Regions from separate parts of the Brevibacillus sp. NRS-1366 genome, predicted to be linked through region 3. Evidence: riboswitches for the same ligand, from Rfam matches in the RefSeq annotation. Region 3 holds a riboswitch; each other region holds the start of a gene.
The links. A riboswitch is a leader RNA that binds a small molecule or an ion and turns the genes downstream of it on or off. The one in region 3 is predicted to bind lysine.

Region 1 (11,490 bases), on a different contig from region 3:
ATGACGCAAACCGTAATCGCCATCGGGCATCGTTGTTGGACGGTCAAAGTGAGAGGCTAACACGACGCGAAAGCCTTGCTTTTCTAAAAGGATAGCGTACTCGGCGATGCTTGGAAAGTACCAAGGGATCCGTTCATCAGCGGAGATTCCTTTTTGTTGTAATGCAATGCGAAGTGCATTCACGACTTGGTCGCAGTTGCCTTTACCACCGAATTCGGCAACGAAACGACCTCCAGGAGCCAGCGCAAGCCAAACGGTACGGATGACCTCTTCAGGTTTTTTCATCCAATGCAATGCAGCATTGGAAAAAATGGCATCATAGCTCTCTTCGGTGCGATACGTATGGGCATCTGCAACATGAAAAGGCAAGTGTGGGTACTTTTGCCTTGCGGTGCGAATCATGTCGGCAGAAAAATCAATTCCTGCTACTTTTGCACCTGTTTCAGCTAGTTGGGTAGTCAAATCGCCCGTTCCACAGCCAAGATCCAAAATACGTTCGGAGGAAACAGGCTGTAGCCAATCAACCAATCCTCTGCCATAATGAGAAACGAAGTTCATTTTATCGTCATACAGTTCTGCATTCCATCGTTTGGTTTGACTCATGTCAAATCGCTCCCTTCAATAAATGTTTTACCAGTAAAATGGTTATAAGTCCAATCTATTTCAATGTTGATTTTTATAGATTCTTCCTATAGCGATGAATGAGGAAACAAATTCCTCCCTTCTCATTAAAAGGAGATCTTGCCAATTTTGTCGAATGAAAACGGATGAGTGAGTTTAATAGAGAGAGAAAGTGAGAGGACAATACGTGAAAAAATGGGTTGTATCAGCACTTCTAATGTGTATGGCGATGGGAACCTTGCTATCAGGTGTTACCGTCTCGCCAGCATTAGGGGCAGTGGCTACTTCAGCGATGAAACAGAACAGTCAAGTATCAAAGCCCGCGCAGCAGCCGGTTCACGATATGATTGTATTTAACGGTTATCAGGTGTCGGGTCTGGATGCAAATGGATGGAATTGGGTGAAAAACGATGAGTTCATTTTGCCGCCGGATACACCACTCGATATTGACTTGATACAAACGACATACGGAAGCGGAACCAATCTGAATCGCCACGAGGTTTTGCTCGATAATGTGCCCTTGCCAGCTCTTTCAGGCGAGAAGCGCTTCTCTCAAGCAGCATTGAAGTGGGACGTACCTCGGTTTTCCATACCAGCATCCCAGTTGTCATCTGGATTACATACGTTAACATTTGTAGTGACGGACGCTAAAGCACAGAAAAGCACTGTGCAAGTACGTTTTCAGGTAGGAGCACTAACCAATCTGAACATCTATGAAGGAAACAAAGCGGTGGGAGAATCGATCCCCTCGGGTGGTATTTCAGGTATCTTCGGCATGTTTGGTACCAAGAACTTTACCAGCACGGTATCCGGAACTTGGAAACTGATCAACAAAACAAATGGAAAAGAAATAAAAACGATATCCGATAAAACGTTTACGTCTGGTAATCTCATGCAAGGACAGTATGAGCTCATTTTCACTCCAGACGATGGCAGCTTGCCAGTGTGGACAAATGCGATTCAGGTGGGCACGGTAGATCTGTATATGGGAAGCGATGCAAATGGACAAAAGCTTTCTGATAATCAGAAGATAACAGCTCCAGCAGCCCCCGGTCAAGTGGAGCTGTTCTCGTTGTTCCCCGGCCGCTGGTGGGTGAATGGAACGGGCCAAACGCTATCTGACTCTCAGCATTTTAACGTGGTAATCCCGGAAATGCTTGCTGGTATGACCCTGACAGTCACATTTGAGCCGACACCGGGCAATTCTTCCTCAGGGAGCAAGAGCAGCGCGACGACTGTTCAAATCCAAATTCCCGGGGCTCCCAATGCATGTGAAGCAGCAGATGCTCGAGTTACCATGGATATTCTGACGCAAAAAAATAGAGGCTCCTCCCTGAATGTTGAACGCGAAGATCTTTACTCATCGAATGCGACAATCAAGATTTATCAAGATCCGATTTACAAGATCTGGCTGGCGACTGCAGCGAATCATTTTAAGTATGGAACGGAAATCGACGATGAAGAAGGACCAGGTGTATGGGCTATTGACAATGTGATCGTAGAAGCGTCCAAGCTAAACTGGGACCATACCGCTTTAGATTTGTCTGACTACAAACCGGGACGCTACAAGATCAATTATTATGGCAAGCGGGACCCTAAACAAACATGGTGTGGGTACATCCAAATCATCGAAGATCGACCTCCATCTGCTTCCGCGCCTGTTTGCGATCCAAGTGACTCAGGTGTAGCACCGCCCCAGGCACCGATGCGCTTAGTCACAAAAAAAGGCAAAGAGTACCATGACGGTCAAAATATCGTTGTGGACTCAAGTAAGGATTTGGAAGATTTGCAAGGTCTTAAACTGATGTCCACCTACGTAGAAAAAACGGGAACCAAAAAAATAAAGCTAGACGGCCGCAACTACTACATGCCAAAACTCGTTTGGTCATACGGAGAAAACGCTTTTGGTTCAAGTCAAGCACCGAATACCATGCAGATGACCTCGCAAAATAAAGCAGAAGTATTGTTCGATGGAAAAGTAATTTCCACCATCAAGCCAGGGTCTCGTTACGAGGAAGATGACGAAGGTATTCAGGAGTTGGATGTAAATAAGATCATCGAACGTAACGATTCCAAGCCAGGAGAGTACACGATTCGAATTACCAACACACTGGGCTACACGAACTGCCAAGTGTTTGCCAGCAAGAAGTCTTACAATAAGAAAACAAGCTTTGATGAAAGTGAAGAGATTCTCACCCTGACAATTGATGTAAAATAGGGAGAGGTCGCAAACCCCCGATAGCTTGCGGGGGTTTTTTCTTTGGATGGGGGAAAAAATGGAGGGAAGCGAACTTGACAAAAGAGCAGCAAGCCGTCCTGGAGAAGTTTGGTTTCAAAATGGAAAAGGGTAGAGTGAAACATGACAAACTCGGAATCGTAAGAGAAATAGAGGAATTCTTAGGCTTCACCAATCTCGTGGAACTAGAGGAGTATGTGAAGCAAATTCTTCGCAATCAGTGTCAGATGAAACCAAAAAAATCATAAATACAAGGAGCGGGAAAGGGGCACGGTGGATGGAGTCTAGGGAGTCTTTACTGCAAGCTTTGCGTGAAGTGGAGCGATGGGAAAAGGAACAGAAGGATTTGTGGTTTTGGGAAAAGCTGGGGAGGCTACCGTTTGTCCTCCTGGATAAAATGACGCCAAAGTTTGTGCGGGAAAAGCTTGGAACAGCCGTCGATGAAATGGCTGCCTTCCTTGAAACCGGTGGAACCTATTTAGTGTCGGATGAGGCAGTCTACAGCCGTTTTCGCAGCCGGAAACCAGAACGGAAAGAAGCACTTTTCGGCAAAGAAGATATTGCCAAATTACCGCTCGCTGAGATGAATTCAGTAGCAAACGAGCTTACTGAGTCAAGGGCGGCGTTTGCAACGGTACAAGGTGCCACTACAGGCATTGGCGGCATTTTTACATTAGCCCTGGATATACCACTCTTATTAGGTACATCACTTAAGGTTCTGCAAGAAATGGCGCTTAGCTATGGCTATCGTCCTGAGGAAAAACGAGAGCGTCTCTTTGTAGTCAAGTGCCTCCAATTTGCCTCGTCTGATATAGTGGGAAAAAAGGCGATTTTAGATGAGCTGTCCCGCTTTGACGATCCTGCTACTGAAAAAGATGTCATTGCCCAATTACAGGGCTGGAGAGAAGTAGTCGTGACCTACACCGAGAATTTTGGGTGGAAAAAACTGTTCCAATTGGTGCCAATCGCAGGCATTTTGTTCGGGGCGTATATTAATCGTTCAACCGTTCAGGATGTCGCCCATGCTGGCATGATGCTGTACCAAAAAAGGCGAATCCTGGAGCGGTTGCGTCAATCAGATGGTCACGAGGTTTAATCGCTCTCGGTCTTCGGCAGTAATGGCAAAGATAATATGATCTTCCCATTTGCCGTAAATTTGCAAGTACCGCAGAGACAACCCCTCGTGGCGGAATCCGTTTTTTTCCAACACGCGAATCGAAGCAAGATTACGTGGCATCACTGCTGCCTGTACCCGATGTAGATTGGCATCCGAGAAGGCATATTGCAGAGCCAGATTTACGGCAGATGTGGTATAGCCTTTTCCGTTGCAATCTTTGTCCATAAAGTAGCCGAGTGTTGCATTCTGCCAAGCACCGCGAGCGACATTGGACAAAGCGACACGCCCGATCATTTCATCTTTTTTGGAAAGAAAGACGCCAAAAGCAAAGCCAGTACCAGCCTCGAAGTCTCGCACGGCATCGGCCACCTGTTGCTGTTGACCTTCCAGTGTCAGATGAGAGGCAGGGCGAATCGGCTCAAAAGGGGCTAGAAAGTCTTGGTTGCGCAGCCGAAGCTCTAGCAGCTTGGCTGCATCTTGCAGCTCAAGAGGGCGCAAATAAATCATATCCGTATGTAATGACATCGCACGATCCTCCTTAAGAGATTTGTTCAATCCTTTTTGAACATCCTCTTTAAGTAAATTGGTGGATCGATAGTGTATCATGATCCTCTTCTTTAGAAAAGGCGTAATTAACAAAAAAATTACGAACTAGACACTTCCAAAAGCTCCGCAAAAGAAACACCATATACTTTGCACGTCTCTACTTCTTTGGCGGTAGGGGTAAGCTCGATTTTCAGGCCCTCCAGCGGGGTCTCGGCTCCACGCTCACGGGCTTTCTCCAGAAGAATGTCAACAGCCGCGCCGACATGCTCATAAGCAGAATCGCACGAGCCAAATACGATGACTTTTTTTGCGCTCAGATCAATTTCATTCATTTCTTCATAGAAATCCAGGCATTCGTCTGGGAGCTCCCCATCGCCCCACGTATAAGCCCCGAGCGCGATCCCATCATATAACTCAAGTTCCTTTGCATGGGTATCCATTATTTCTTTTATCACTAGCGCAGCACCAGTAGAGCGGATACCATCTGCGATAGCCTCAGCCATTTCTTGTGTATTTCCAGACATGCTTGCGTAAATAACCAGAATATTCATAAAACGCACCCCTCCAAGTTTAGGAAATGAAAATCATTCTCGTAAACAAAATGATGAAAATGATTCTCATTGTCAATGAAATATTCGTTTTCACAAAGCAGTTGCCACAACGGATTGATTTTGGTAGAGTTAAATGAAATTATCATAGTAAGGTCTAAATAGAGGTGCGCCGAGGAAGAGTACATCTTTTCGATATCCGTAGGGGACGGGAAAAGACGGAAAGGCTAAAGCGCCGAAGCTGCTGCTGTTCCCCTGAATAGCAATGGTTGGGGTGGCTCGTGAATAATGATCATCCTGTCATGAAAGGTGTCAGCCTTTTGTGGAGCGCTATTTACGATTTGCTTGCGGAGTATCGAAAGCAATGAGATAGCGAATGCACTCATTGCTTTTTTTACGTGGAGGAAATTCTACTTTCCAAAAGCGATAAAAATCATTCGCAAATTGCGGAGCTGCTCCGTGAGCAGGCCTTGTGCAGAGGTTCATTTATTTGTTTCTTAATTAAAAGGAGGACTCACCTGTGAACATGATGGATGCTAACGAAATCATTGCGTTTATTCAAAAAAGCGAAAAGAAAACACCAGTAAAGGTATACGTAAAGGGTAATCTGGAAGGGATCGACTTCGGAGCAAATGCAAAGGCATTTATTACTGGAGGAACAGGTGTCGTATTTGGCGAGTGGAAAGAAATCGAGCCTGTACTCGCGCAGCATGCTGAAAAGATCGAAGACTATGTGGTAGAAAACGACCGCCGCAATTCTGCCATTCCGCTTTTGGACACCAAGGGTATCCAAGCTCGTATTGAGCCAGGTGCAATCATTCGCGACCAAGTAACGATTGGGAACAACGCTGTTATTATGATGGGTGCTTCGATTAATATCGGTGCAGTTATCGGCGAAGGTACGATGATTGATATGAATGTAGTAGTTGGCGGACGCGGAACGATTGGCAAAAACTGCCACATCGGCGCGGGTTCCGTCATTGCCGGTGTTATCGAACCACCATCCGCACAGCCTGTTGTGATCGAGGATGATGTAGTGATTGGTGCCAACGCTGTCGTTCTCGAAGGTGTTCGTGTAGGAAAAGGTTCTGTTGTAGCAGCAGGTGCCGTAGTAATCGAAGACGTACCGCCTTATGTAGTAGTTGCAGGTACGCCGGCGCGTGTTATCAAGCAAATCGACGACAAGACTCGCTCCAAGACAGAAATCAAACAGGAACTACGTCAGCTCTAAAGGGAGAGTGTGGTCATGGATTGGCGTTCGCTTGATGAACAATATATCGTCTCCACGTACAAACGTTTGCCAATTGCTATCGTCAAAGGAGAAGGCAACTACCTGTACGATACAGATGGCAAAAAGTATCTGGATTTGTTTACTGGACTCGCCGTGAATGTGCTTGGTCATTCTCATCCACGTATTCTAAAGGCCCTTCGTGAGCAAGGGGAACAGTTTTTGCACATTTCGAATGTCTTTCTCAATCAGCCTGCCATTCGTCTTGCGCAGCGTCTGGTCGAGCATACGATCCCCGGCAAGGTGTTTTTTACCAACTCCGGGGCCGAGGCGACAGAAGCTGCGATCAAACTGATCCACAAGTGGACAAAAACCGAGGGAGCGGGACGCGAGGGAATTGTTGTCCTTCGTAACAGCTTTCACGGTCGGACACTGGGGGCTGTTCGTTTGACCAGACAAGCACATGTCTATCAAGATTTCCCGCAGCCCGCTTTTTCTGTCTTTGAGCTGGATGCAGAGGATACGGCTGGACTGCGGGCTCTTTGCCAGAAGGTAAAGCCAGCTGCTGTATTGATGGAGCCTGTGCTTGGATCTGGCGGTGTGCTTCCACTTTCGGAGACTTTCCTGCAAGATGTATCAGCGATCTGCCAGGAAGAAGGCATGCTGTTTGCCATGGACGAGATCCAGACAGGTATGGGACGTACGGGGAAGCTTTTTGCTTATCAGCATACTGACGTGACGCCTGACCTGATTTTGTTTGCAAAAGGGGTAGGCGGAGGTTTACCGCTTGGTGGCGTAATTGCCGGGCCAAAACTCATGAATCAGTTTAAACCGGGCGATCACGGAACGACCTTTGCTCCCTCACCGCTTTCCGCCGCATTGGGGAATGCCGTTATGGATGAGCTCTTAGACCCTGCATTTGCGGCAAGTGTTGATGAAGTGATCGACTACCTCTGGAATGAGCTGGAGGGGCTTCGGAAGCGTCTTGGTGAGCAGTTGCAAGAACTGCGCGGCAAAGGCATGATGGTCGGGATTCCACTTAGTGTAACGCCAGAAGAGGCAAGTCATTTACAGCAACAGTTGCTCGAAGAAGGTGTTCTCGTCGACGTGACACAAAAGACGATCGTTCGGCTGCTGCCGCCGCTGACCCTTACGAAAGCAGATGTCGATCGTTTTCTGGACGTTTTTACTCGTCATCTAACTGCTCTCTCTGGTATTCGGGAGGAGGCGTAAGGGATGGAGACTTTCACATTTACTCAGATACGCCGTGACTTGCATCAAATTCCGGAGCCAGGCTTTCAAGAAGTAAAGACGCAAAAGTATGTACTCGATTATCTGGAGTCGCTCCCACAAGAGCGTCTTTCGATAAAGCTTTGGCGTACGGGTATTCTCGTCAGGATTGCAGGTACCGCTCCCAAACGAACGATTGCCTGGCGGACCGATATGGATGGATTGCCGATCGTAGAAGAGACCTCTTATCCGTTCCGATCACTTCATGAAGGCTACATGCATGCCTGTGGTCACGATATGCATATGGCAATTGCACTTGGACTTTTAACGCATTTTGTCCATACTCCGATTGCTGATGACCTGTTGTTTCTTTTTCAACCAGCAGAAGAAGGTCCAGGTGGTGCTGAGCCAATGATGGGGAGCGAGGAATTCGCCCTCTGGCGACCAGACTACATTTTTGCTCTCCACATCGCGCCGGAATATCCGGTTGGACACATTGCTACGAAACCAGGGATTTTATTTGCCAACACATCGGAATTATTTATTGATTTGGTCGGAAAAGGTGGTCATGCTGCTTTTCCGCACAAGTCCAACGATATGGTGGTTGCTGGCAGTCATTTGGTGACACAGCTCCAATCGGTTGTCGCCCGCAATATTGATCCACTCGATTCTGCTGTGATTACAGTCGGCAAGATCGAAGGCGGAACGAAGCAAAACATCATTGCAGAAAAAGCGCGGCTGGAAGGAACGATTCGGACTTTTTCCATGGAATCGATGGCACTTGTCAAAAGTCGCATTGAAGCCTTGGTAAAAGGCGTGGAAGCAGGCTTCGAATGCTTTGCAACGATTGATTACGGTTGCGGGTACTGCCAGGTGTATAACAATGAGGAACTGACAAAGGACTTCATGGATTGGGTGCAAAAAGAGTGCGAGGATGTTACCCTCATTCATTGCAAGGAAGCGATGACAGGTGAAGACTTCGGCTACTTTTTGAAAGAGATCCCCGGGCTATTATTTTGGCTGGGGGTTCATACTCCGTACGGTTTGCACCACTCCAAGATCGAGCCGAGTGAAGAAGCAATTGCGGTCGCTATTCGACTGGTCTCCCGTTATTTCACCTGGTTTTCTGAGCAGTCATAATTCGAATACTGATGGGCAAGAGCGGCTTTGTAAGGAGCTGCTCTTTTTTTTGTTGCAACTATGTCATTAAGCTGCGGACGAGTCAAGGGTAGTAAGTAGTTATTAACAACTGTTGTGAATAAGTCTTTCTTCCTGGTAATGAAGCACTTGTGGATAGTGTGGATATTGTTGAAAAAACTTACGGCTGGACCACAACTATTTGCTTGTTTAGGCGTATAAAGTAGAGAGAAGAAAATTCGGAATAACAAGCGCTGCAGCGCAAACATACAGGAGGATTATGACATGAAAAAAGCATGGTTGTCGGCCTTGTTGGCGTTGACTGTAGCAGGTGTGGGAACGGCCACCGCCTTGGGGGAAGGTGCAATGCACGTTTTTCTGAGTGGAGAACGGGTGGGAAGCAACATGCCTCTCTCAAACGCAGAATCGGTGGAAGAGCTGGTCAACAAGCTGGGTGGCTTTGTTGAATATGATCAACAATCGGGCAAAATGGACATCGTCAAACCCAATGTGAATCTGTTGATTGTCGAAGGCATTCAGCAGACACGAAATAAAAACGTGGTATTTAGCAATCCGGTTAAAGGATATAGCGATAAAAACGTTCCGCGAACTTTCAACGTCTTTGTCGAAGTGGATGATGCTCCCGTAGCCAAGGATCTGAGAATGCAGCTAGTATTGATTGCACCAGATGGCAAGGAAGTCGACAAAGGGAAGGAATGGAAATACTCCACACAAAATGCCAATAGCTTTTACTTCTCTGAGCCATTCGTTTCCACAAAGCTGGAAAGCTATGGCACATACAAGATTCAAGTCCAAATGAAGTCTGACAAGTTCAAATCGTACGTGGTTGTTGGAGAAAACTCATTTACAGTTGGGCGGTAAAAAAACCACTATCGAAGCTTGCTCACCGAGGAGCGACCGCGTTTTAGCGGAAGGTTTTTATGCGTACCGGAAAGTTTAAACAAGGATGTTTTATACTGTGAGGCACTAAACATTCCTATACGTAAAAATATAGGCTTGGATGCGTTTCCACATAGCTCGTTCCCATGGTATAATAGATGGAAAAGCCAATATATTATGGTTACAGCAAGTACATGAAAGAAAGGAACGATGGGAGCGAATGGAGACAAATCCCCCGCGGTCATCCACAGACGTAGAAGGCCCGAGTATATGCATTGCTTGGAAAGATGAACAATCCATCCAGGCAGAGTGGAACATGACGAAGGAGTTCGAGCAGGAGGTAGAGAAAAAGTTTGCTATCCCGTTTGCCGAGCTGCCATTTGTCCTACGCCTTTTCGATGTGACTGACCGCAAAGAGATCCGCGATGATGGCTCTGACCTTTACACTGATTTTGATATCAACCACCGTTCTTCCGAGTGGATATTGTACGGAGTGACGCAAGGACTGGAATATTGCGTAGATCTGGGCATTCGGATGGTGGACGGAAGGTTTTATTCGCTATCGAGATCTCAAATGATTTGATCAACGTGCTCATGTTAATCGGCTTCGATTCGAGGAAGCTGCTTCTTCTTGACCGATAATTGTCTATGTATCTCAGAAGGTTTAAGCTATGGCCTCGTCTACCCTTAAGCGTTTTTCCATGAAAAAGAAAGACTCTCCACTGGAGGGTCTTTCTCTGTATCCTGCACATCATCTCACCTGATATTCCGTAATAGTATCATCATCTCGTGTACCTTGCCAGAACGGGATTATGGGTTGTTACATCGTTATGGGGCTTGACGTTGTTTGTCTAGCAAGCGGAGTGCGACGGCAAGCACGGCCCAGACGGGCATGGGTTCATCCAGCTTGCTTAGCCATTCGGGTGAGGTTATGAGCCCCTCTTTCAATGCCCGTTTGCCCAGATCCAGTTTCCATGCTGGATAGAAAGAGGGCTCTTCCGTTGTGAATTGATCGTACTGCGTCAAGTTGTAGGTGTCGATGAGGCGAGTCAGCTTTGTCGCGTACTCTGGGTCGGTGGCGTACCCGGCTTTCGAGAGGGCCTGTGCGGCTTCATAGGGAGTTGCAGCAGTAACGACTCTTTTGTAGGCTGGCTTTAACAGGAATTGGGCGTGATCGTCGATGGATTGCTGATAGTTGTAGTACGCTTTGAATTCCGATGTCCGCGGTACGACCTGTCCTTGCTCTACTTCGTTGCTTACTATCTTGACAGAACCAGCCACTCCGGCTCCCTTGATCCCAAATAGATTGTAGGAGGAACGACCTGTTGCCGGGTCTACAGGTACTTTTTTTCCCCAGCCGGATTCCAGAATGGCTTGGGCGATTGTAACCGACGGAAACAGGTGATATGTCAAGAACGACTGTCTCGCGGAGCCTGCAACCAAATCAATAAAAGCTTGTGCTTCCATGAAAGTCCCCACTTTCCTTGTAATCAATACTGTGTATTTCTATGAGAAAGATTGCAAAGAGGGGATAAAATGAAAAAACAGCCGACCGATTTCGGCTGCTGTAAATCTTCCACTAAAAGTCGCTCCCCCATGAGAAGGCCTTGGGAAGAGTTTTTTGTCTTCATGCTTATGGCTTGCGTGGCTGAAAATACTGAATGCGTTTGTTGAACAGATGGAGCTCAGCTTTGAAGTCGCGGGCCAGATAACGGCAATACTCATTTGCCTTGTTTTTGTCCCCGTGGGTAGCTGTCTGTGGCAAAGAAATTTGTATGTAATGCTTTTCTTTCCCATTTTCTTCGGTAGATCCGACACCTACGACAATCGCCTTGTACATATTCGGATCTTTTCCCTTTAGCAGGAACCAGGAGTCCTTACCTTCCGGATGTTCCTCAAGTATGTAAGGGAAGGCGGCATCCGCATA
Region 2 (11,490 bases), on a different contig from region 3:
ATTCGCTTGTTTGGCCATATGAATGCACTGGACAATGTCAAAGTGGGCTGCCATTCGCGGATGAAAGCTGGCTTCTGGGCTTCTTTGCTCAAAACTCCTGGACAGCGGGCAGAAGAGAAGGCCGTAACCAAAAAAGCAGAGGAGCTGCTTGAATTCGTTGGGTTGTCTGATGTAGCAGAGGTGCGCTCTGATACGCTTGCCTACGGGCAGCAGCGCAGGCTGGAAATTGCACGTGCGCTCGCTACCGAGCCGAAGCTGTTGCTCCTGGATGAGCCGGCAGCGGGGATGATTGAGAGCGAAACCAAGTCACTTATGGAGCTTGTGCGCAAAATTCGCGATAATGGGACGACCGTCCTCTTGGTTGAGCATGATATGGGACTGGTCATGAATTTGTGCGACAAAGTTGTCTGCATTAACTTTGGGGTAAAAATTGCTGATGGTACGCCGGGAGAGGTACAGAATAATCCAGACGTGATTGAAGCCTACCTCGGCAAGGAGGACGAATAGCATGTTGAGCTTACAAAACCTAACGACCTCCTACGGCCAGATCAAGGCGATCCGGGGGATTTCTCTGGAGGTGCCAGAAGGCAAGATCGTTTCTTTGATCGGGGCAAACGGCGCAGGGAAGACGACCACGATGCGGACGATTGCAGGTCAGCTCAAGCCAGAGGCAGGGACGATTACGTTTCGCGGACAGCGTATTGAGGGCGCAAAGCCGCATCAGATCGTTAAAGCTGGACTTGCACTCGTGCCAGAGGGACGTGCCATTTTAGGCAAAATGACCGTGCTGGAGAACCTGGAAATGGGTGCTTTCCAACGCAATGACGTACAGGGCATCAAGGATGATATGGAAAAAATGATGGCGTGGTTTCCAATTTTAAGGGAACGACTGACGCAATTGGGTGGAACCATGTCTGGTGGTCAACAGCAGATGCTGGCGATTGCTAGAGCGCTGATGTCGCGTCCCAAGCTGCTGCTCCTGGATGAACCGTCCATGGGTCTGGCACCGATTGTCGTTTCAGACATTTTCAAGGTGATCAAAGAGATCAATGCAGAAGGAACTACTGTGCTGATCGTGGAACAAAACGTCAAGCAAGCGCTCAAAATCGCTGATTTCGGCTACGTCCTGGAAGCGGGACAAATCGTGCTGGAGGGGACGGCTGAGTCCCTGTTAAATGATGAGCGGGTAAAAGAAGCATATCTGGGTGGACGCAAGCATTAGGCCTTCTGCTTTTTGAACAGGATTCTTAGGAAAAAACTGTCGCTGGAAACACGAGGCGGCAGTTTTTTTCATCTGTCATTCATGCTACTATGGAGAGTGGAACGTATATTCCTATCACGCAGTTAACGAGGAAGGATGCTTGACGCCCATGCCAGCAAAACTGACGAGAGAACAAACCGAATATCTTGTTCATCAAGTCCAGCGATATTTTCATGAAGAACGATCTGAACAGCTGGGAAATCTGGAAACAGAAGATTTACTTGCCTTTTTTTCCAAAGAGCTAGGTCCCTTCTTTTATAATCAAGGAGTACAAGATAGCCGGAAGCTGCTTACAGAACGCATGAGTTCTCTAGAGGATGAGCTGTACGTGCTGGAAAAGCCAATCAAAACCAAGTGAAGCCAATATTTTAGATAAATAGATGAAGGAGGGGAGCAGCCATGAATAGCTCCTTGAAAGATAAGCTGGCCGTCCTGCCAGAGAAGCCAGGCTGCTACCTGATGAAAAACGCAAGCGGGGAAATTATTTACGTGGGAAAGGCCAAAGTGCTCAAAAACCGCGTCCGCTCTTATTTTACAGGCAGTCATAATGGAAAGACGCAACTCTTGGTCAGTGAAATCGTAGACTTCGAGTACATTGTCGTATCTACTCCGATCGAAGCGCTTATTTTGGAGTGCAACCTGATCAAAAAGCATGATCCGCGCTACAATGTCATGCTCCGCGATGACAAAACCTACCCTTATATCAAAATTACGAATGAAGCCCAGCCGCGTCTGGAAATTACCCGCAAGGTCTTGAAAGACAAGGCACGTTATTTTGGTCCGTATCCGAATGCTGGGGATGCCTCCGAGGTGAAGAAGCTTTTGGATCGCCTCTATCCGCTGCGCAAATGCCGCAATATGCCTAAGCAAGTGTGTCTCTATTACCATTTGGGACAATGCCTCGCCCCCTGTGTGTACGAGGTGACAGCAGAGGAAAACCGCCGATTGGTAGAGGAAATCAGCCGATTCCTCGATGGCGGTCACGAAGAGATGAAGCAGCAGTTGACGGAGAAGATGATGCAAGCTTCAGAGAATATGGAGTTCGAGCGGGCAAAGGAATTCCGCGATCAGATCAAAAGCATCGAAGCGGTGATGGAAAAGCAGAAAATTACGTTTAACGATACGGTAGATCGGGATATTATCGGATTTGCTGTGGAGAAGGGCTGGATGTGCATCCAGATTTTCTATATGCGTCAGGGCAAGATGATTGAGCGCCAGACTACGTCTTTTCCTTATTACGGGGATGAAAGCGAAGACTTTATGTCCTACGTCAGTCAATTCTATTACGACAAACAGAACGCCTTGCCGAAAGAAATTCTGTTGCCCGAAGAAAGTGACACGGAATTGTTAAGTGATTGGTTAGGGGTCAAGGTGCATGCGCCCAAACGCAGCAAGAAGCGTGAACTGGTAAAAATGGCATCGGAAAACGCGCGGATTGCTTTGCAGGAGAAGTTTGCGCTCATGTCTAAAGACGATGCCCGTACCGTCCAGGCCGTGCACAATCTCGGTCACATTCTAGGTATCGGCGTTCCTCATCGCATCGAGGCCTTTGACAACTCCAACATACAAGGTACGGAGCCTGTATCGGCGATGATCGTCTTTACCGATGGCCGACCCGATAAAAAGGAATACCGCAAATTCAAAATCAAAACAGTCGAAGGTCCCGATGATTATGGATCCATGCGAGAGGTCATTCGTCGCCGCTATTCCCGGCTGCTCAAGGAAAACCAGCCGATGCCTGATCTCATCGTCATCGACGGGGGAAAAGGGCAAATCAGTGCAGCGATGGATGTATTGGAAAACGAGCTGGGGCTCTATATTCCGGTCTGTGGTTTGGCAAAAGACGATAAGCACAGGACAGCTCAGCTTATGTACGGAGATCCGCCTGAGCCTGTGAATTTGAAACGAGACAGCTACGAGTTTTATTTGTTGCAGCGTATTCAGGACGAGGTGCACCGGTTTGTTATCACCTTTCACAGGCAATCTCGAACCAAAACGATGCTCTCCTCCCAACTGGATGAGATTCCTGGCATTGGAGAAAAACGGCGCAAGCTCCTGTTTACTCATTTTGGTTCGATGAAGAAAATGCGTGAGGCAACCGTAGAGGATTTCCGCCAGTTAGGAATCGGTGACAAGCTGGCAAAAGAAATTATCGCCCATTTGCGGAAGGTAGATTCGTAATAAATCGTGAAAAACGATTGAACTGTTTGTCAGCCCATGATATAATGCCTTTCAAACAGAATAGTAAGCCTCACTTCCATATATGGAGTGAGGTAGAGGCGCGAAAACCAAAAGTACCACCCTGAGATCGGGTATCTGTGAAGGGTATGGGAAAGGGGAATTCGCCGAAGTGTGGAGGGGAACCCGCTTTTCTCCATGCTGGGTCTGCATTGAATAAATGCAGGACTGTCATCTCGGCAATCACCAGTTGCCAGATGGAGAGCTATCTCACGGTGAGTCCGTGTGAGTCATGATGGTTGATTCTGTCATGCTACATGGACTGGACCGCGTGTATTGGAGGGGAGGAACCGGTATGTCGAAACAATAGGCAGCGGCAGGTACTTATTCCTAGTCGATGCCTTTTTTTAATAGTACGAATTCATGTATACGATAGAGACCATACAGATAAAAATCAGACGAAACCATACAAAAAAAAACAGAAACCATACCTGATAAATCATTGGATATGAAAAGGGAGAGAAGCCGCATGGGGTTGATCGTGCAGAAATACGGAGGCACCTCTGTAGGTACCATTGAGCGAATTTTACGAGTAGCGGATCGAATCATCAACTATAAAGAGGAAGGGCATGATGTGGTCGTGGTCGTCTCGGCGATGGGCAAGTCTACGGATGTATTGGTAGACATGGCTAAGCAGATCACCGCGTACCCATCAGAGCGGGAAATGGATATGCTCTTGACCACGGGGGAACAGGTATCCATCTCGCTTTTGGCAATGGCTTTGCACACAAAAGGCTATGACGCTATTTCCTTGACTGGCTGGCAAGCAGGCGTTACGACGGAAGCGATTCACGGTCGAGCTCGAATCAAGCAGATTGATTCGGAAAGAATCCAAGCCGAACTGAGTCGTGGACGCGTCGTGATCGTAGCAGGCTTCCAGGGAATCAGCGATGAGGGTGAAATTACTACGCTTGGCCGAGGTGGATCGGATACATCTGCGGTCACATTAGCAGCCAGCCTGGGGGCAGAGAAATGCGAGATCTTTACAGACGTGTCAGGCGTATACACAGCTGATCCACGTATGGTCCCGGCAGCAAGCAAGCTGGACACGATCTCCTATGATGAGATGCTTGAGCTAGCGAATCTTGGAGCTGGAGTCTTGCATCCGCGTTCGGTGGAGGCTGCTAAGAAATACAAGGTACGGCTGGTGGTCCGCTCCAGCTTTACTGGTGAAGATGGTACGTACGTTGAGGAGGTTGCCAATATGGAAACAGGAAGAGTAGTAAGTGGAGTCGCGCATGACGAAGATGTAGCAAAGATTACGGTTGTCGGTATGCCTGCCAAGGTAGGAACCCTCTCCCGCCTGTTCAATACTTTGGCTGACAACCAGGTGAACGTGGATATTATTATCCAGAGCTCCTATGATGCCGCGGTAACGAACATTTCTTTTACAGTAGCAGCAGATGATTTGAAAAAGGCGCTGGATACGCTTGGCGCGAATCAGACGGTGCTGGGCTTTGAAAAAGTAGACTTCGAGGAAAACCTGACCAAGGTTTCCATTGTAGGCTCCGGCATGATCAATAATCCAGGAGTTGCAGCTGAAATGTTCCGCGTCCTGGCTGAAAAGGAAATTTCTATTAAAATGGTATCTACTTCTGATATCAAAGTATCATGCGTGATTCCAGCAAGCCTGACAGAGCTGGCAGTTTGCAGTCTCCACACAGCCTATGGCCTGGATGTAGCTGAAACAGCTGTCGTGCACGGCTGAGAAAAATCCCCCTCTCCCCGCAGGTAGAGGGGGCTACTTATGTGAGCGATTGCTCATTTTTGGCTACGTGTGACAATCCGAACATCATCGTTGCTTGCTATTTCTAGCTGGGCTACGATTTCTGTTCCTTTCCACCTCTCCAAGGCCCCGGCGACGATCCCCGATTCTAGAGAAAGCGTTCGAGACAGACGTTCCGGTGACTGGTAGCTATGAATCGTATGCGAGAGTTTATAGGTCGTGCACTCCTCTGTGGCCTCCAGTAGGTCTAATTGCCCGAGACCAAGTCTCATAAACGGCAGAATGATGCCATTTGCCGATTGAATAGGGATTTTCCGACCAATATCTTTGCCTAGCCAGTAGAGAATGGGGCTTTCGCTATTACCGAGCAGGGTGTTGGTCAACGTTTCGCGGAGGAAATGATAGCCAAGATAGGGCATGTTCATCCGTTCAGCATAAGGAATCGTTTGGGCAGGCAACAGGGCTGCCAGTTGATCCGTCTCTTTCATTGTGCTCCCTCCTGTCTGTACTAGATTATGAGGAGGGGGCAGTTTTCATGACCAATTTAAGAGAGAAAAATAGCGGAATTGAGCATTGTTATTCTAACAATAGATTTAGTCTATTGATTGGCTTGACGCTCTCAGTCGACAAGAGTACAATTGGATTTGGTCAAAGTTTTGCCCAACTTTTTTTCGTATTTTGACACATTACGACAAGGTTGGACGAGAAGAAAGACGGTTTTTCGTCATGTCTAACGAGAATCGCAATGGGTTAGGATATGGGAGAAAGGTCTATCAAAACGGCCAAGGCCGTTTTGTCGACCGAAAGCGGGCATATGAAATGAGCACTACATACATCGAAAGGGGGACCATTGTATGGCGAAAGGCCATAGCTTTCTCAGCCACAAGCTGCACTCACTTCTTGGTTTGTTTCCGATCGGGCTCTTCTTGCTGTTCCACTTGATAGCCAACTATCAAGCAACCCACGGAGCAGAAGCATTCAACCAGACGGTTAGTCTGATTGATCGCGTTCCACTTATCTTGATTGTTGAATTCGTCTTCATCTACATCCCGATCCTGTTCCACGCTGTTTACGGTCTCTACATCGCATTCCAAGCGAAGCAAAACGTAGGGAACTTCAGTTACTTCAGGAACCAAATGTTCCTGTGGCAGCGTCTGACAGGGGTTATTACCCTCATTTTCATTGTTTGGCACGTTTGGTCAACGCGCATCGCAAAAGCAATGGGTGCTACAGTAGATTTTGACATGATGGCTAACATTCTTAGTAGTCCGGCAATGATCGTATTCTACACAATTGGGATTATTAGTACGGTTTTCCACTTCTCCAACGGACTGTGGTCGTTCTTGGTTCACTGGGGAATTACGGTTGGACCGCGTTCCCAGCGAATTGCAACATACTTGACTATGGCCGTTTTCGTAGTCGTAACTTACATCGGCTTGCGTGCGATGTCGGCTTTCATTCTGTAGGGATAGGGGGACTAAACAATGGCAAAAGGTAAACTAATCATTGTCGGTGGCGGTTTGGCCGGCTTGATGGCTACCATCAAAGCAGCAGAAAAAGGCGTTCCCGTTGAGCTTTTCTCCCTGGTTCCGGTAAAACGTTCCCACTCTGTTTGTGCACAGGGCGGTATTAACGGTGCGGTAAATACCAAAGGGGAAGGCGACTCCACATGGGAGCACTTCGACGATACAGTATATGGCGGAGACTTTTTGGCGAACCAACCGCCAGTAAAAGCAATGACTGATGCGGCACCAGGTATTATTTACATGCTGGACCGCATGGGCGTAATGTTCAACCGTACTCCGGAAGGTCTTTTGGATTTCCGTCGTTTCGGTGGAACCAAACATCACCGCACAGCGTTTGCAGGTGCAACAACTGGACAACAGCTGCTTTACGCATTGGACGAGCAAGTTCGCCGTTATGAAGCAGAGGGTCTGGTTACTAAGTACGAATATTGGGATTTCCTCGGAGCCGTTTTGGACGATACAGGAACCTGTCGCGGGATTACTGCGCAAAACATGCGTTCCGGTGAAATTCAATCCTTCCGTGCAGATGCCGTCATTTTGGCAACAGGCGGTCCTGGGATCATCTTTGGTAAATCGACGAACTCGATTATCAACACAGGTACAGCAGCTTCTGCGGCTTACCAACAGGGCGTTATCTACTCTAACGGCGAAATGATCCAGATTCACCCGACTGCAATTCCTGGCGACGACAAGCTGCGTCTGATGTCCGAATCTGCTCGCGGTGAGGGTGGACGCGTTTGGACTTACAAAGACGGGAAACCTTGGTACTTCCTGGAGGAAAAATATCCAGCTTACGGTAACTTGGTACCGCGTGACATCGCGACACGCGAAATTTTCTCTGTCTGCGTAGATATGAAACTGGGTGTAAACGGCGAAAACATGGTATACCTCGACCTGTCCCACAAAGATCCGAAAGAACTGGATGTAAAATTGGGCGGTATCATTGAGATTTACGAAAAATTCGTTGGGGACGACCCGCGCAAGGTTCCAATGAAGATTTTCCCTGCCGTTCACTACTCCATGGGCGGTATGTGGGTAGACTACAACCAAATGACCAACATTCCTGGTCTGTTCGCCGCAGGTGAGTGCGATTACTCTCAACACGGTGCAAACCGTCTGGGTGCAAACTCCCTCTTGTCCGCGATCTATGGCGGTATGGTTGCCGGTCCAAAAGCGATTGAGTACATCAAAGGCTTGAACCAATCTTCGGATGACTTGTCTTCTGCACTCTTTGACAGCCACGCAAGTAAAGAACAAGCAAAATACGACAACATCCTGAAAATGGACGGAACAGAAAATGCTTACCTGATCCACAAGGAACTGGGTGAGTGGATGACTGACAACGTAACAGTGGTACGTTACAATGACCGTCTGCAAAGAACGGATGACAAAATCGTTGAATTGATGGAGCGCTACAAGAAAATCAACATCAACGATACGAATAAATGGAGCAACGCAGGTGCTTCCTTTACCCGTCACCTGTGGAACATGCTGGTATTGTCCCGTGCGATCACGATCGGCGCGCTCAAGCGTGACGAGAGCCGCGGTGCTCACTACAAGCCTGACTTCCCAGAACGTGATGACGAGAACTTCATGAAAACGACAATGGCGAAGTTCAACGCTGAAACGACTGCACCAGAAATCTACTACGAAGACATTGACGTTTCGTTGATCGCACCACGCAAACGTGACTATACGTCTGACAAGAAGCACTAAGAGAGGAGGAAACTGATCATGGCCGAAAAATTGATTCATCTGATTATCACTCGCCAAGATAGCCCTGACAGCACTCCGTACAAGGAAGAGTTCAAGATTCCATACCGTCCTGGCATGAACGTAATTAGTGCGCTGATGGAGATTCAACGCAATCCGCTCAACGCGCAAGGACAAAAAACGTCTCCAGTTAACTGGGAATCGAACTGCTTGGAAGAAGTTTGCGGTGCGTGCTCGATGGTGATTAATGGAAGACCGCGCCAAGCGTGCTCTGCATTGGTTGATAAGCTGGAACAGCCTATTCGTCTCGAACCAATGAGTACCTTCCCTGTACAACGTGACCTGTCAATTGACCGCAGCCGCATGTTTGATGCATTGAAACGTGTAAAAGCGTGGGTCCCAATTGATGGTACGCATGATCTTGGACCTGGTCCTCGCATGCCTGAAGTAGAGCGTCAATGGGCGTATGAGCTCTCTAAATGCATGACTTGCGGTGTTTGCCTGGAGGCATGCCCGAACGTGAATGCGAAGTCCGACTTCATTGGACCGTTTGCGATTTCTCAAGTCCGCCTGTTCAATCAGCATCCAACTGGTATGATGAACAAGCATGAGCGTCTGGAAGCCTTGATGGAGGATGGCGGTATCGGTGATTGCGGTAACTCGCAAAACTGCGTACAAGCTTGTCCAAAAGGAATTCCACTCACCACTTCGATTGCTCATATGAACAAAGAAACAACCAAACATGCGGTGAAGAAATTCTTCTTCTCGTAAATGATTGCCATGAAAAAGGCGTGCACCGGTTATCCGGTTTGCACGCCTTTTTTTACTGTAGGTAAGCTTATGTCCCCTGGTATTAACGCTTTCTCAAAGTAACGGCTCACTCTTTCTTCGGTGCATGTACCGCAAGGGCTAATTTTTCAAAACAAGATACAAAGCTCTCCATTTCTTCGGGAGAAAGAGCGGAGAAATGCTGCTGCAGTGTATCTTGCCTTTTTTGTTTGGCCTGACTCAAAATGTCTTTGCCTCCGTCTGTCATGCGAATGTGGACCACTCGCCGATCCTCTTCATCGCGGTCGCGGATAACGTAGTCATGCTTATCTAAACGATCAATCATGGCTGTTATGGCACTAGGCTTGACACACATGGAATCCGCCAATTCGCCGACAGTGCATCTCCCCTTTTGTTCAAGTTGATACAGAATGTAATATTGTTGGCCTGTTAATCCTGGGACGGGCTCAGACAACTGAGGCCCGATTACACGCATGATAGAACGAAACGCCTCCTGCAGACGCTCAATACTTTCTTTTAGATTGGATGACATGCTGGTTTCAGCTCCTTGTACCGATAGGCATCAAAACTTATTATACCAAAAATGATTCCACATAATGTTTGACGTATTTCGATATATTTCAACCCGGCTTGTTTATTGACTGTTCATTTGCAACGAAGGGAATACCTTAGAGCTTCCCTGTGAAAACTTAAATCAATGGATGCTTTACCAAAAAGGGGGCAAACGATGAAAAAACAGGTTTTCAGCTTAGGGTTGGCGTTAGTTTTGCTTCCCGTGACGACAGTAAATACAAGTAGGGTTGAGGCACTTGCTGGAATAGACACCACCGCATTTCAAACACAGATCATGCAGGACTTGCATGATGCAAATTGGCCTTTGACTGCAGGAGTGCGGGCAATGATGACAGAGAGTGACGCCCGGTTTCTGGCGGCAGATGAGTGGCTACGTACGGAGCACTCCTTTTTAGGTGAAAAGGTATCGTCACCCCAGACCTCCTCATTGGAGATGATTGAGGCGACAAAGGCTTGGCAGGAAGGGGATGTAAAAGGAGAAGGCATGCTGGTATCTGTAATCGATACGGGAGTCAATCCTAAGCATCCTGATATGCCCGTCCCACGTGACAAAAGGCTGGCACAACAAAAATCAGGTTCGACAAAAAAGGTGCTCCCTGGATACAACTGGGCTGACCGTAATCAAACGACAGAGGACGTGGGCGAATCTCAGCACGGAGTTCACGTGGCAGGAATTATTGCGGCAAATGGAAAAATGAAGGGAGTCGCTCCAGAGGCTCAGATCCTGAGCCAAAAGGTTTTTTCGAACTATCAAGGGGAGGTGCCTGGACTCAGTGAGTCGATCTTGTTCGCGATTAACGATTCGATTACAAAAAAAGCGGATGTCATCAATCTCAGTCTCGGTTCCTCAGCGGGCTATGTAGACGAGGGCAATACGGAGCAAATGGCGGTCAAAAGGGCGGTAGACAACGGTGTGATAGTGGTTGCAGCGGCAGGAAATGACGCGTACTTCGGCAGTAATAAGGTACAAGCGCAAAATCCTGATGTGGCGATGATCGGTTCTCCAGGATTGGCTCCGGATGCATTGGCTGTCGCCTCTGTCAATGCTACCACTTTGGCAGGCTATAGCTTCGGCGTGCAGGGCGTAGTGGGTCTGGAACGTGTCGTCTACCTTCACGGGCATGTGGGGACTGGAGCGGCGATCAACCCCGTTACAACCCTTTTGAAGTCGTATCCGCTCGTTTATATGGGGAAAGGGAAGAAGGAAGACTACAATGTCTCGGTAAAAGAAAAAATAGTGCTTCTGGAGCGCGGAGACATTTCCTTTGATGAAAAACTCCGCTTAGCTAAGGAGGCTGGTGCCGTTGGAGCGATCATCTACAATAACGAAACCGGGCCGCTTTTGATCAGCGCGGATCATCTCAAACAGATTCCTGCCGTCTCTGTCTTGAAGCAAATGGGTGAACAACTGGCGCAAGCTATAAAAAAAGGTAAGAAAGTGAGCATCACATTCGATGGGGAGTTTGCTCAAAATCCGATGCCTTATCCCGATGGCGGGACGATCTCCGCGTTTTCATCCTGGGGACCAACACCCGACTTGCAATTCAAGCCGGAGATTTCTGCCCCTGGCGGAGGGATTTTATCGACAGTCAAAGACTCGGAGTATGCAGTGAAAAGCGGAACGTCCATGGCAACCCCGCATGTGGCAGGAGGCATGGCTCTCC
Region 3 (6,710 bases):
TACACGCCGCGAATCCGGTCCGTATGATCAGATGCGTACCGAGCTGCCATAGCTCCTCCAAGGGAATGCCCTCCGATCACAAAAGGCTGCTTGGGATATGCCTTTAATACCTGATTGGCCCGTTCCATGTCACTTACTGCCAAATTAAGCGGCATCCGAGCGATGAAAACGCGATAGCCAGAACCCGCCAAGGATCTGGCGAGTGGAGCGTAGCTTTCCGGTTTCACCAGAGATCCAGGATAAAAAATCACGCCCGGATCGTGTGTTTCCCCCCCTTCAAAGGCAATCCAGTCTCCCGTATCTATGACGGTGATCCCTTCACCTCCCTGCATGGCTACAACTGCCGCCTGATCAGGCTGATACGGACGCAGGTACCATATCGCTGTACAAGCTGCAAGCAGTACAACCAAGACAAGCGCCTGAAACCATCGCTTCCGATATCGACTCATCTGTCACCACCATCCCGTTCCCTTCTATCTGCTTCTTATTATGTCTATATTTTCTTTTGCATGTGCGTCTTTTGCATGAAATCCATTTTTTGTATGACACTGCTCTTGGATCTTCAAGCAATAAAAGGGCGAAACGCCTTTGCGCTTCACCCTTTTTCTTTTTGCCGCTCGCGGAATCGGCGTACTTTCATCAGATTGCCGCACATTTTGTCATCGCACCAACGGCGTACCCGGTTACGGCTCTCATCAAAAAAGACCCATTTGCAATCGTCATTGTCGCAAAGTTTGATCCTTTGCACATCCTGACTCGTCAAAAGCTCGGCAAAAGAGCTTGCGATCCGCGCCATGACATATGGCCACCCCTCTACTGAGCTCACTTGATCTAGCCTGTAGTCCGCTCCTTCTCCCTTGCTTACTTTCATATGCACAGGGGCAAGAGCCAACGCCCTGTTCAACGTATCCAGGTTTTCTGCTTTTACAGCTTCTCCTTGGACTACCGCTTCCACCATGCTCCGCATCTGTTCCCGAAGCTGCAACAGGGACGTGCCGACTTCCTCAGCCGCGGGAACAGGCGCAGTCAATCCCCATTTCTGTAAAAATGATTCTAGCCATTCCTGTTTTTCCAGCCGGTTTTCCCGTCTTCCCGATCCACGCCAATCGCGCCAATCACTATTTAAAAAATCAATGCACAGCCATTCCACTGTGTGATCCCCCAATCTGAACGAAACGCATTAGTCCCTCTTGTTTTCTATACCCAGTATATGGTATTGTTTTATTGTAACCACCAAAATCATTTTGGATAGTTACAAACCTTATTCTTAGAGTCATTATACTGTTTCCCTAAACTGTTTCACAGACGAGGAGGATGGACATGAATCGGATGGAATTGTTATTGCATGAATGGGAATGCACCTATGACAAGGAAGATTGGTATCCGCCATTGAAGGATGCCCTCGCTGGCCTTACTGCAGCACAGGCCAGCTGGCGTCCCGATGGCTTGGCAGCGAACACGATCTGGGAAAATGTCAGTCATCTTTTATACTTCAAGGAACGGCTTTTGCATCGTTTACTGGGTACTGATTTTCCTCTTTCCGCTGAGTCCAACGATGACACTTTTACGCCCTCTGGTGGTCCTGAAGATGAGAACGCATGGCAAGCCACGGTCGACCGGATGAAAAATGTCCACCGGCAGATTCACGAAAAGCTGACCCTACTTAGCGAAGAAGCCTTCGACCAGCCGCTGCCCTCCACCCCTTTAGGACAAAGCGTGATGAGCATTGTCCTACATGATGCTTTTCACACAGGACAAATCGTGCAAATTCGCAAGCTGCAAGGCTCGTGGCCCGAAAGACGCTCTTTTCTGTAAACCATTACTGTCTTTGTACTACTGTAGCTATTGGCGGCGAAGTACAACCTATTTCTTGCTCTCCTGTGTCAATCGTACAAACCTTTATCGAGTCATAACCGTATCCTAATTGTACACAAGGATAAAGGAGTTGTTCGCTTTGAGCAAATGGGTTGGGGATGTACATTGAAAGAAGTAAAAGGGCGCCATATAGTAGTAGATGCCTACGATTGTGATCCTCTTTTATTAGATGATCTCGTTCATTTGGAGAAGCTGCTCAGTCAAATTGTCTCATCTCTTGGCATGCAGATTCTAGCAACCAACTTCCATCGTTTTGAACCTCAAGGAGTAACCGGAATTGTTCTTCTCTCCACATCGCATCTTTCGATTCACACGTGGCCTGAGTATTCCTATGTCGCCTTTGATTTGTTTACTTGTGGCGACGATGATCCAGCTACGGAAATAGAAACACTTTTACGTGGACTTTCATCAGAAAGAGCGATTATATACGGGCTGGATCGCTCCATCAGTAACGACGACGGTGACCCTGCCATCTGGGCTATGCTTTCCGAGATTGAATCGTCAAGCGATTCAGACAGCACCGAAGAGTACTCTCTTTCCAGCGTAGCGCTTGAAATGGATTCAGCTTCAAACCGGGGTGACATCTATGACCAGATAGAGCGTAATGAAATGCTGTCTGGCAAACATAACATGCTGTTCAAAGGAACCAGCCAATATCAGCAGATCGAACTGATACAGGCTACAGATATACGCATGTACCTGGATGGGCAGTTGCAGTTCAGTTCAATAGATGAAAGAGTTTATCACGAAGCACTTGTCCATCCTGCTTTCGCTTTTGCTCCTTCCCATGAACGAGTGCTCATCGTCGGTGGCGGTGACGGACTGGCCGTTCGGGAAGTTCTGAAGTACGCGGATGTGAAGCATATTGATCTCGTCGATCTGGATTCGATGGTGTTGGATGTTGCCAAGCTCGTGCCCGAAGTCGTCTCTTTGAATGGGGCTTCGCTCCACGATCCGCGTGTGCATATTCATCCCCAGGACGCTGTCCAGTATTTAGACGCGCAGCATGCTCCCTACCAAATCATCATCGTGGATTTTCCTGACCCAGCCGATGAAGTGATTTGTACGCTCTACACCAAAGAGTTCTTTCAAAGCCTTGCGCAAAATCTGTCCGGTGACGGTGTCTTGGTTTGCCAATCCTTTTCACCGGAAGTTGCGCCAACGGTTTATTGGAGTATTGGGCTCACATTAAACAGTGCAGGATTGGATACGCAATCGTACCACTGTCTCGTTCCCTCCTTTGGAGATTGGGGATTTCATCTTGCGGGACACAAACCACTGGCCCAAATGACGGATACCATTCCCGTACAGACCCGTACCCTTCCAAAAGATCTGGCTACCATGTTTACTTTCAAACAGGGTATACTCGAGAAACGAGCCGATGCAATCGAAAATACAATGGAGAATCTGGTTTTGCATGAATTTTATCAACAAGAAGCGGTAAGCGGCAGCTAAAAAGGGACTGACTATATTCACCATTGCTTAATGTCGCACAATCCTATATAGTTTATAAATAAATCAATTTCATACATGTTATCCTCATCTTTCACGGTGAGGATAGAGGTCGCGGCTTTTATATGCTCCTGTACGAGATTCAGAAGAAATCAATGACTACTGGAAAAGGAAAATCCGCCGAAGTTCATAGCGTATCTCTGTACGCGTGGGCTGGGGCTGTACCCGAAAGGGGCAGAACTGTCACGTTTGCTTGCCGGCAAATGTGGTGTGCTATCTTCAGTGAAGGCTTGGTGGGGATTTGATGATACCGCTTCTATGCCTCTTTTTGGCTATAGGCGGTTTTTTCGTTTCCGACCTTCCTTCCGTTAAACCATTTTGAGAAAGGTCGTGCAAGAAAGGTATGTCACAAAATCAATTGCAACGAGGTCTAAAAGCCCGTCATCTGACCATGATCGCCATTGGCGGTTCGATCGGTACGGGATTGTTCCTTGCGAGTGGCGGCTCCATTCACTCTGCCGGACCCGGTGGAGCCTTGGTCGCCTATATCGCCATTAGTATCATGGTTTACTTCCTGATGACCAGCTTGGGAGAAATGGCAGCATTCATGCCTGTCTCCGGTTCGTTCTCTACTTATGCAACCAGATTCGTCGATCCTTCCCTGGGCTTTGCCCTTGGCTGGAATTACTGGTACAACTGGGCGATTACCATTGCCGTCGAGCTGTCAGCGGCTGCCCTTATTATGAAATACTGGTTCCCAAATACTCCCTCGATCATGTGGAGTGCTTTATTCCTCGTCCTTATGTTTAGTCTTAATCTCTTATCTGTCAAAAGCTATGGAGAATCGGAATATTGGTTTGCTTTGATTAAAGTCGTGACAGTTATCGTCTTTATCATCATTGGTGTTCTGATGATTTTTGGGATCATGGGCAAAGAATCGGTAGGTTTCCAGAACTTTACCAAAGGCGACGCACCATTTAACGGCGGTTTCATGGCACTCTTGGGTGTCTTTATGATTGCAGGGTTCTCCTTCCAAGGAACTGAGCTCGTTGGTGTAGCTGCCGGCGAAAGTGAAAACCCCACTAAAAATATTCCAACGGCGATTCGCCAAATTTTTTGGCGCATTTTGCTCTTTTATATTTTCGCGATTCTCATCATTGGCCTGCTGGTTCCGTACGACAATCCAAACTTAATCAGCGGCGACATTACAGACATTGCCATCAGTCCATTTACCATCGTTTTTGAAAAAGCTGGATTTGCCTTTGCTGCATCGGTGATGAATGCTGTCATTCTCACCTCTGTTCTATCAGCAGGCAACTCTGGAATGTACGCTTCCACCCGTATGCTCTGGGTACTGGCAAAGGAAGGAAAAGCTCCAAAATGGTTTGCCAAAGTCACACGTAACGGTGTACCGATCAACTCTTTGATCCTGACCGCTCTGATCGGGGCGCTTGCCTTTTTGTCCTCTTTGTTTGGAGAAGGAGAGGTTTACATCTGGCTGTTAAACGCATCTGGGATGTCAGGCTTCATCGCTTGGCTTGGTATCGCTATTAGCCATTACCGCTTCCGCAAAGCTTTCCTCGCGCAAGGACGCGACCTGCGAGAGCTGCCATATCGGGCAAAGTGGTTCCCGTTTGGACCGATTTTCGCTTTTATCATTTGCTGTATCGTTATTCTTGGACAAAATTACTCTGCTTTTACCGGAGACGGCATCGACTGGAATGGATTGATGGTCTCGTACATTGGCCTGCCACTCTTCTTGATCGTCTGGCTCGTTTATAAATACACGAAAAAGAGCAAGCTGGTGCCGCTTGATAAAGTTGATTTCAGCATGGATGAAAATACTCTTTAAGTGTAAATACCCCCTAGAGATTTATTGAACACATCTCTAGGGGGTTTCCTATTTTACTTTGAAGCTATTATCTCAATAATTGTGTGACCGTATTAAGGAATCGTAATACTCAACGTGTATGGTACATAGTCATCGGTAGCGTTACCGTCGATCACAATATAATACGATATTCCCCTTTGAAATGAGAAAGAGAGTGATTCTGTGCTCGTGCTAGTTCTAGAAATGATTTGACCCGAAGAATTTCGGATTTTGAAATGGAATTTACTAGGCAGAGAAGAAGGATTATTGAACTTGATCGTGGCCTGATATGTTTTATCGGGAGTTACTGTGAAATAATCCCAATTTTCTTCGATTTCAATCGGCTCCAATACACCTCTCAGAAGAGTTTCCCCCGTAGTGAGGCTGAAAGGATCAGCCTTAGCTATAGAATTGTTTGGCTCTGATTCGTAATAAGTAGTGGCAGCAAAAGCGCTTGTGGTAATGCTGAAAACTAAAGCAAGGCTAGTAAGTCCTAGTGCAATTTTTTTCACATCTATTACCTCCTATTTTTTGGTACAACCTATTTTTACCATAAATACAATTATAAGTAAATGAATTTTCTGTACATTATTTCCATTCTTTTATTTTGATAGTTCAGACGTTTTCCCTTCTCCTGAACAAAATGCACCCCGTTCGCGTCATCGGCTTTTCCGATGTTTCCTACGGGGTGCTCTCCAGACCATATTTTTAGTTATCCTTCTGTCTGTTCATGCCCTAAGGAAGCATGCCTTGAGTAAAACGAATCCATTCCCGCGTGGCATAAGAGAGATAGGCATTCTTCCTCCAGATCATCGCCAAATGCCACTTAATCTGCGGGTTCACCAGCGACATGACATGGAAACGCTTGGGGTCCAGCTCGCTGCAGACGGTTTGTGGCAACAAGGTAATCCCGATGTTGGCCGCTACCATCTCACTCAGAAAGTCCCACTGCGAGCTTTTGTAGACGACATTGGGATGAAATCCAACACGGACACATTCGTCAATGATTCTCTTATGCAAAGCAAAATCCTCGTGAAATACCAAAAATCGCTCTCCTGCGAGCTCAGCCAGAGACACTTCCTGCCTCGATGCCAATGCATGGGTTGGATGCACCACTACTTTGATGTTTTCATTTACAAACGAAAATGATTCAAACAAGTCCTCATCTACAGGCAATAACACAACCCCGCTGTCCAGCATCCCCGATGCCACATCCGCCTCTACCTTTTTTGACCCTGCTTCCAACAGCTCCAGCACAATCCCTGGGTACTGCTCACAAAACTGCCCGATGACCCGCGGAAAAAAATTGGCCCCTACCATAGGCGGTAATCCGATCCGAATCCTGCCTTTCTTTAATTCCATCAGCTCATTGATGTGGACCGTCATGCTCTCGAATGATTTCACCATGACTTCCGCCTGCGAGAATAACACCCAGCCTGCATCCGTCATCACCACTCGTTTGCCTAGTCGTTCAAACAGCTCGACCCCTAGCTCCTCTTCCAGGTTGCGCACC

Region 1: another riboswitch for lysine. It lies ahead of dapD (2,3,4,5-tetrahydropyridine-2,6-dicarboxylate N-acetyltransferase); the one in region 3 lies ahead of ACIFQN_RS23580 (amino acid permease).
Region 2: another riboswitch for lysine. It lies ahead of ACIFQN_RS20955 (aspartate kinase); the one in region 3 lies ahead of ACIFQN_RS23580 (amino acid permease).

Annotation. Positions count from the first base shown of each region.
Region 1 covers NZ_JBITPN010000015.1:9,847-21,336, forward strand. The annotation lists gene ACIFQN_RS07860 (class I SAM-dependent methyltransferase) at 1-603, opposite strand, end outside; gene ACIFQN_RS07865 (hypothetical protein) at 809-2,839, shown strand; gene ACIFQN_RS07870 (hypothetical protein) at 2,914-3,105, shown strand; gene ACIFQN_RS07875 (EcsC family protein) at 3,135-3,953, shown strand; gene ACIFQN_RS07880 (GNAT family N-acetyltransferase) at 3,933-4,499, opposite strand; gene ACIFQN_RS07885 (flavodoxin) at 4,619-5,071, opposite strand; lysine riboswitch at 5,223-5,409, shown strand; gene dapD (2,3,4,5-tetrahydropyridine-2,6-dicarboxylate N-acetyltransferase) at 5,589-6,299, shown strand; gene ACIFQN_RS07895 (aspartate aminotransferase family protein) at 6,315-7,529, shown strand; gene ACIFQN_RS07900 (N-acetyldiaminopimelate deacetylase) at 7,533-8,666, shown strand; gene ACIFQN_RS07905 (hypothetical protein) at 8,949-9,545, shown strand; gene ACIFQN_RS07910 (DUF4912 domain-containing protein) at 9,784-10,146, shown strand; gene ACIFQN_RS07915 (glycoside hydrolase family 73 protein) at 10,392-11,030, opposite strand; gene ACIFQN_RS07920 (DUF1885 family protein) at 11,197-11,490, opposite strand, start outside.
Region 2 covers NZ_JBITPN010000023.1:41,375-52,864, reverse strand. The annotation lists gene ACIFQN_RS20975 (ABC transporter ATP-binding protein) at 1-507, shown strand, start outside; gene ACIFQN_RS20970 (ABC transporter ATP-binding protein) at 509-1,222, shown strand; gene ACIFQN_RS20965 (DUF2164 domain-containing protein) at 1,371-1,619, shown strand; gene uvrC (excinuclease ABC subunit UvrC) at 1,661-3,442, shown strand; lysine riboswitch at 3,528-3,715, shown strand; gene ACIFQN_RS20955 (aspartate kinase) at 3,969-5,207, shown strand; gene ACIFQN_RS20950 (DUF2507 domain-containing protein) at 5,261-5,713, opposite strand; gene ACIFQN_RS20945 (succinate dehydrogenase cytochrome b558 subunit) at 6,080-6,691, shown strand; gene sdhA (succinate dehydrogenase flavoprotein subunit) at 6,710-8,467, shown strand; gene sdhB (succinate dehydrogenase iron-sulfur subunit) at 8,486-9,235, shown strand; gene ACIFQN_RS20930 (MarR family winged helix-turn-helix transcriptional regulator) at 9,342-9,785, opposite strand; gene ACIFQN_RS20925 (S8 family serine peptidase) at 9,981-11,490, shown strand, end outside.
Region 3 covers NZ_JBITPN010000028.1:20,017-26,726, reverse strand. The annotation lists gene ACIFQN_RS23600 (alpha/beta fold hydrolase) at 1-449, opposite strand, end outside; gene ACIFQN_RS23595 (CGNR zinc finger domain-containing protein) at 596-1,150, opposite strand; gene ACIFQN_RS23590 (DinB family protein) at 1,321-1,815, shown strand; gene speD (adenosylmethionine decarboxylase) at 1,981-3,330, shown strand; lysine riboswitch at 3,426-3,611, shown strand; gene ACIFQN_RS23580 (amino acid permease) at 3,731-5,179, shown strand; gene ACIFQN_RS23575 (hypothetical protein) at 5,272-5,709, opposite strand; gene cidR (cidABC operon transcriptional activator CidR) at 5,933-6,710, opposite strand, start outside.